2 regions of the Streptomyces sp. NPDC021224 genome follow, and region 2 is predicted to be linked to the other one. Evidence: riboswitches for the same ligand, from Rfam matches in the RefSeq annotation. Region 2 holds a riboswitch; the other holds the start of a gene.
What was found. Region 2 has a riboswitch for cyclic di-AMP ahead of ACH4PY_RS05395 (M23 family metallopeptidase). Riboswitches for the same ligand answer to the same signal wherever they lie in the genome.
Positions count from the first base shown of each region.

Region 1: linked by a shared signal. The riboswitch ahead of ACH4PY_RS21715 (NlpC/P60 family protein) and the one ahead of ACH4PY_RS05395 (M23 family metallopeptidase) in region 2 are both predicted to bind cyclic di-AMP.

Region 1 is NZ_JBIRPW010000008.1:178,376-181,640, forward strand. It holds gene pcrA (DNA helicase PcrA) at 1-285, opposite strand, end outside; gene ACH4PY_RS21710 (NlpC/P60 family protein) at 485-1,615, shown strand; cyclic di-AMP (ydaO/yuaA leader) riboswitch at 1,756-1,914, shown strand; gene ACH4PY_RS21715 (NlpC/P60 family protein) at 1,921-2,961, shown strand.
Region 2 is NZ_JBIRPW010000002.1:49,202-52,466, reverse strand. It holds gene ACH4PY_RS05395 (M23 family metallopeptidase) at 243-1,532, opposite strand; cyclic di-AMP (ydaO/yuaA leader) riboswitch at 1,580-1,742, opposite strand; gene ACH4PY_RS05390 (N-acetylmuramoyl-L-alanine amidase) at 2,174-2,827, shown strand; gene ACH4PY_RS05385 (DUF4240 domain-containing protein) at 2,888-3,265, opposite strand, start outside.

The sequences.
Region 1 (3,265 bases), on a different contig from region 2:
CCGGGTCTTGCCGGAGCCGGCGCCGGCGACGATGAGCAGCGGCCCGCCGGAGTGCTCGACGGCGGCGCGCTGCTGCTCGTTGAGCCCCTCCAGGAGCTGCGCGGGATCGGTCGCGGGGCGCGGGGCGCCGTTGCGGTAGTACGCGTCGCGCTCACCGCCCGGGGCGCCGCCGCCGAACTCGTGGTCCTCCGGGGGCGGCGGGGCGTCCGGGTCGGCGGGCTCGGGGGCCACGTGCAGACCGGACTGGAGGCCGGCGAGGAAGTCGTCGTCAAAGAGGCTGCTCATCGCCTCCCGAGTCTAGGCGGTGGCAGCGACAGCGCGGTCCGGTTCGGCCCCCTTTCCCCGTAGCTCGCGAATCACACACCGTGAGAATCGGAATTGATTACGAAAAGGTATCGGGGCCAACCGGACACCGGCCTTCCCCTGGCTGCGCCACTTGGTTACGGTGCCGCACCAGGCAGCGTCCGAAAGGAGTCCGTCGGGCATGGCGACACACCGCAAGTCCCGCACCGCGATACTCAGCACCCCGGGGCCGCGCACGGCCGTGGGGCTGACGACCGCCGCGCTGGCCACCATGACCATCTTCGCGGAGGCGGCGGCCGCCGCTCCCGGGGCTCCTTCCCCGCAGCCGTCGATCGCCGAGGTCAAGGCGAAGGTGGACACCCTCCAGCACGACGCGGAGGTGGCCACCGAGAGCTACAACGGCATCAAGGAAGCCACCAGCCAGCAGAACACGAAGGTCAACACGCTGCTGGCGCAGGCCGCCCAGAAGACGCAGACGCTGAACGAGTCCCGCCGCCAGCTGGGCATCTACGCCTCCGCCCAGTACCGCAGCGGCGGCGACGACTCGACCGCCACCTACCTGCTGGCGGCCAGCCCGCAGGATCTGCTCGACCAGCGGCATCTGACCGACCTGTTCGGCAAGCGGCAGAAGGCCGCCGTCGAGAACTTCCGGGTGCAGCAGGCCGACGCGACACAGAAGCGCATCCAGGCCGCGCAGGCGCTCCAGACGCTCACCGCGAAGCAGGCGCAGCTCAAGGCCGCCAAGGCGGACGTGGCGAAGAAGCTGGGCGCGGCGCAGAAGCTCCTCAACAGCCTGACCGCGCAGGAGAAGGCGCGGCTGGCGGAACTGGAGAAGAAGCAGGCGGAGGAGGCCGCGAAGAAGGCCGCCGCCATCGCGAAGGCGGAGGAGGCGAAGAAGGCGGCCGCGGCCAAGCAGGCCCAGCAGGCCGGTTCCACGACCACCACGTCCTCCGCCGCGAACTCCTCGATCGCCGACAAGGCCATCGCCTTCGCGCGCGACCAGATCGGCGAGCCGTACGTGTGGGGCGCGACCGGGCCCAGTTCGTGGGACTGCTCGGGCCTGACGCAGGCGGCGTACAAGGCGGCGGGGGTGACGCTGCCGCGCACCACCGGTGAGCAGGTCACCGTCGGCACCCGGGTGTCGCAGTCCGACATGGAGCCCGGCGACCTGGTCTTCTTCTACAGCGACCACAGCCACGTCGGCATCTACATCGGCGGCGGCAACATGATCCACGCGCCGCACACGGGCACGGTCGTGAAAATCGCGCCGATCACCGAAATGCCCATCTACGGGGTGGTCCGCCCCTACTGACACGGGAGCGAGCGGTCACCAACCGTAAGATCACAAAGCGATTTCGGTCACGTTCCGATCCAAACTTCCCAGACTCGGGGGAGTTTGACTACCGTAACCCGCTAGGTGATGCGTTCTCCGCCGGTGACGGCACCGGCAGCGCATCGCCTCCGCTCAATCCGGCCCCAGGCCGGAACCGGGGACCCACCAAGCACACTTGGGGTGAATCGGACACGGTGCCGCACGGCACCGCACCGTAGGGCCAGCCTTCCCGGCCCGAACCCGTCAGCTAACCCGGTCGGCGGTTCACGGAAGGAGTCGCCTTCGTGGCGTCGCACCGCAAGCCGCGTCAGAGCCTGCTGGCCCTCACCGCCCCCCGCGCGGCGGTCGGGGTCACCGCCGCGGCCCTTGCCTCGGTCACCCTGCTCAGCGAGAGCGCCAGCGCCGCGCCCGCCAAGCCGAAGCCGTCGATCGCCGAGGTCAAGAAGCAGATCGACACCCTCAACGAGCAGGCCGAGGTGGCGACGGAGGCCTACAACCAGGCGGTGGAGAACACCAAGGCGCAGCGCACCAAGACCAACACGCTACTGGCCGAGGTCGCCGAGAAGACCGAGCAGATGAACGCCACCCGGCGGCTGCTGGGCCAGTTCGCGAGCGCGCAGTACCGCGACGGCGGCATCGACCCGACCGTCCAGCTGCTCCTGTCCAGCGACCCGGCGGGCTTCCTGGACCAGTCGCACACGCTCAGCCAGCTGTCGGCGAGCCAGACCGCGGCGCTGAAGAACTTCCGGACGCAGCAGGAGCAGGCCTCCATCCAGCGGTCGCAGGCCACCGCGAGCCTCGCGCAGCTCACCACCGCGCAGCAGCAGCTCGCGACGCAGAAGAAGACCATGGAGGACAAGCTCGCCGCGGCGCAGAAGCTGCTCAACAGCCTCACCGCCCAGCAGCGCACCCAGGTCGCCAACATCCACAAGGGCTCGTCGTCCAAGACGGACTACACCTACTCCGGCCCCGCGAGCGGCCGGGCCGCCGCCGCCATCCAGTTCGCGCTCGCGCAGCGCGGCAAGCCGTACGTGCGCGGCGCGACCGGCCCCGGCTCGTACGACTGCTCCGGGCTCACCCAGGCCGCCTTCCGCGCGGCGGGCGTGACGATCGGGCGCACCACGCAGGACCAGATCCACTACGGGGTGCCCGTCTCCAAGGCCGACCTCCAGCCGGGCGACCTGGTCTTCTTCTACTCCGGCAACTCGCATGTCGGCATCTACCTCGGCAACGGCCAGATCGTGCACGCCCCGCACACCGGCGCGGTCGTCGAGGTCGCCCCGATGAGCTGGATGCCCTTCTCGACCGCGCGCCGGGTCGCCTGACCCCCCGGCACCGCGCCGCCCGCCTCCGCAGCCTGACCGCGCCCCCTGCCCCGTACCGTACGTCGGTCGTACGGAACCGGTTCCGGGGGATCCGGTCAGGCTGCGGGCATATGCGGGCGGGTCACCCGTCGAACAGCGGTCGGAAGCGGGCAGAGCCGACCGGATGAGGTCAGTCCCGGTCAGCGCGCCCCTTTTCCGCCCCCGGCGGGTCTAGCGTCGCTCCTCAGGTGGCCGACACCCCACTGCCGTCCCGGCTCGTGGACGGCATCGGCCACCCCCGCCGAAGGCCCGGCGGCGTCCTGCT
Region 2 (3,265 bases):
GTGTTTCCGTCGTGCGTCCGCGGCCGCTTCCGCGCCTGCTTCCGCGATCCGCTTGCGCGGTCCGTCTCAGCGTAGTGCTTCCGCGTGGTGCTTCCGCGTCATGCGCGCCGGACGCCGCCGGTGGTGTCGGGGGCAGGACGGGTGCCCGCCCTCCGATACCTCCGAGCCTATGCCCGTGCGCCTAGTTTATGCGCGGATATCCGTACGTGCGTGCGTTTCGGCGTGGTGTTTCGCGCCGGATTTCAGACGGCGACGTCATGGCCGTGCAGCCACGGCACCGGGTCGACCGGTGCACCGCCGCCGGGGCGTACTTCGAGGTGCAGATGCGGGCCCGGCACATTGCCGGTCGCGCCGACCCGGCCGATGGTGTCGCCCGTGGTGACGCGGCCGCCGGTGGCGACCATCGTCGACAGGTGGCAGTACCAGAGCTCGGTGCCGTCGTCGAGCCGCAGCACGACCCGGTAGCCGTACGAGCCCGCCCAGCCGGCCGAGGTGACCGTGCCGGTGTGGACGGCGTGCACCGGGGTGCCGGTGGGGGCGGCGAAGTCCTGGCCGGTGTGCGTGGCCCACATGTTGCTCGACTCGCCGAAGGCGTTGGTGAGCGTGTACGAGGCAACCGGCTTGACGTAGGAGGCGGCGAGCTTCGCCAGCCGCTCCGCCTCCGCCTGCGCGGCGGCCTCGGCGGCGGCCTTGGCCTTCGCCTCTGCCTCGGCCTTCGCCGCGGCGGCCTGCTCGCGCACCTTGCGGGCCGCGGCCTCCTTGGCCGCCTGCTCCGCGGCGACCCGCTCCACGGCCTCGCGGGCGCGGCGCTCGGCGTCCGCGCGCTGCTGGGTGACCTGGGCGATGATGCGGCTGCACAGCGCCTCGCCGGGGTCGGCGGCCTCCGCGGCGGGCTCGGCGCACGGGGCGTCCTCGGCCTCGGCGGTGCGCGGGGCGGCGGGGGCCGCGGTCGCCGCCCGGGTGACGGCGGCGGGGTCGTACGACGGGGTGCCGACCGCCACGTCCGGCAGCGGCACGGCGGGGGCGGGGGCGGGGGCGGGAACCGCGGCCGGGGCGGCGGGAGCCGCGGGCACGGCGGGCAGGTCCGGAGCCGCTATCGGCGCGGCGGCGGCGGGGGGCTCGGCTGCGGCGGCGACGCCGCCCGCGCCGACCGCGGCCATCGCCGCCATGCCGAGCACGGCGGAACCGACGCTCGCCGCGCCGCTCAGACCGGCACCCAGGCCGCCGCCCAGCCCCGGGAGCCCGCTGCGCTGCCGGGGCAGGCGCGGCTGGCTGCGCGGGCCGTCACCCGGGAGACCGTCGCCCGGGAGGCCGTCGGCGTCGGGCCGGGGGGAGCCGGCCGGCGCGGGGGCCTCGGGGGCGGGGACTGCGACGGCTGCCGGGAGCGGTTCGGCGGAGCCGGGGAAGCCCTGGTAGGAGGGGACTTCGGGGGTGACGGGAGTGACGGGGACGCCGGGGAAAGCACCGGGGCCGTCGGGCGAGAAGCGCTCGCCGGGCTCTCCGAAGTGCCACTGTCCGGTCGGTTCTGCCACCGGAGTCGGAGCGTAGGCAGGCTGGTTGGACGCCACGGGGGCGCACTCCTTTCCTTCCTTCTCGCCTACCGGGTTAGCTGACGGGTTCGGAGCAGGAAGGTCTCCTACGGACGGCCTGACGGCCCCCCGATTCACCCCATTGGACCCCTTCCGTGGTGACGGAAGGGCGGGTCCCCGGTTCCCGCGGACGGGATTCGGCAAGCGCACGGTGCCGCCTGTCGGCGGCAGTGACGACCGCGCTGCGTTATCGAACGTTAATAGAGCCGGACGGGTTTTCCAAGCCGAACCGAAGAGTTGGGGGTGGGAAGCAATCGGGCAGGGTATACGGAGAGGGGAGGAAGCGGACACGCGGCGTGGCCGGGCAGTGATGTGAGTGTTCGCCAGTTGTTACCGGGAGGGGGAGGCGTGATCACGCGCAGTGAGGGTTCGATGACCCGTGCGGCAGCGCTCGGAGGGCGCGCCGCAGCAGGTACGGGCGCACGCGGGGCGGGCACGGCGGGCGCGGCACAGGTACGCCAGTGGTCTGGACCTGTGCCATTTCGCGAATCCCTTGGCATGTCAGGGGCGTGAGCCGCACGATGGGCGGGCCCCATGTCTTTGTCATGCACTCGTCCATACCATGACGCCTCAGGGAGCCCTCGATGCATCGCCCCAACCCCGGCGAGCCCAGCCGCCGTTCACTGCTGCGCGGCGGACTCGGACTCGGCGCCGCCGCCACCGCGGGCCTGGCCGCCGACCTCTGGCCGGCCGCCTCCGCCCCGGCCGCCACACCCGCCGCGAACCGCGCCGCCCGCGCCGCCGCAGCCGCCGTCGACTACCCGTCAGCCACCTGGGCGCCGGCCAGCACCGCCAACTACACGGCGTCCAACCGGCCCACCAGCTACCCGATCCAGATGGTGGTCATCCACGTCACGCAGGAGACCTTCGCCGACACGATCACGCTCTTCCAGGACCCGGCGCACGCGGCCACCGCCCACTACGTCGTCCGGTCCGCCGACGGGGCGATCGACCAGTGCGTCCGCGAGCACGACATCGCCTGGCACGCCGGGAACTGGGACTACAACACCCGCAGCATCGGCATCGAGCACGAGGGCTGGGTCGACCAGCCGTCGTACTTCACCACCGCGATGTACCACTCCTCGGCGGCGCTGACGGCGGCGATCTGCGACAAGTACGGCATACCCAAGGACCGCGACCACATCATCGGCCACGTCCAGGTGCCCGGCACCGACCACACCGACCCGGGCCCCAACTGGGACTGGGTGCGCTACATCCGGCTCGTCAACGGCGTCTGAGCCGGACGGTCGCGGGCGCCGCGGGGCCCCGCCCTCCCGGACCGGCCCGGGTCACAGTCGTCACGGGCCGGGGGCGTCGAGGGGCAGGTCGAGGGGGAACAGGACGCTCAGCCGCGGCAGCCGCCGGGCCGCCTCCTCCTCGTCAAGGGCGGACCAGCGGCGCCCGGCCGGGTCGGAGCCGTCCACCGGTACGGGCGGGGCGCCGGCCCTCCGCCCGCCGCCCGGGGCGGGCCAGGAGCGGCGGGCGCCGCGGACGGCGGCGTAAAAGGCGTCGCCGAAGTCCTCGGAGGGGCCGGTGGCCAGCTCGTACGCGGCGAAGCCGACCGTGTCCAGGGCGGGCCACACGGGGCGGTCGGCGGCGGGCCAGGACGCGCGCGGGCAGGCGGACAGCCGCAGCACCTCGGGGGCGTAGGCCAGCACGTCCGGGTCGTTCGCCGC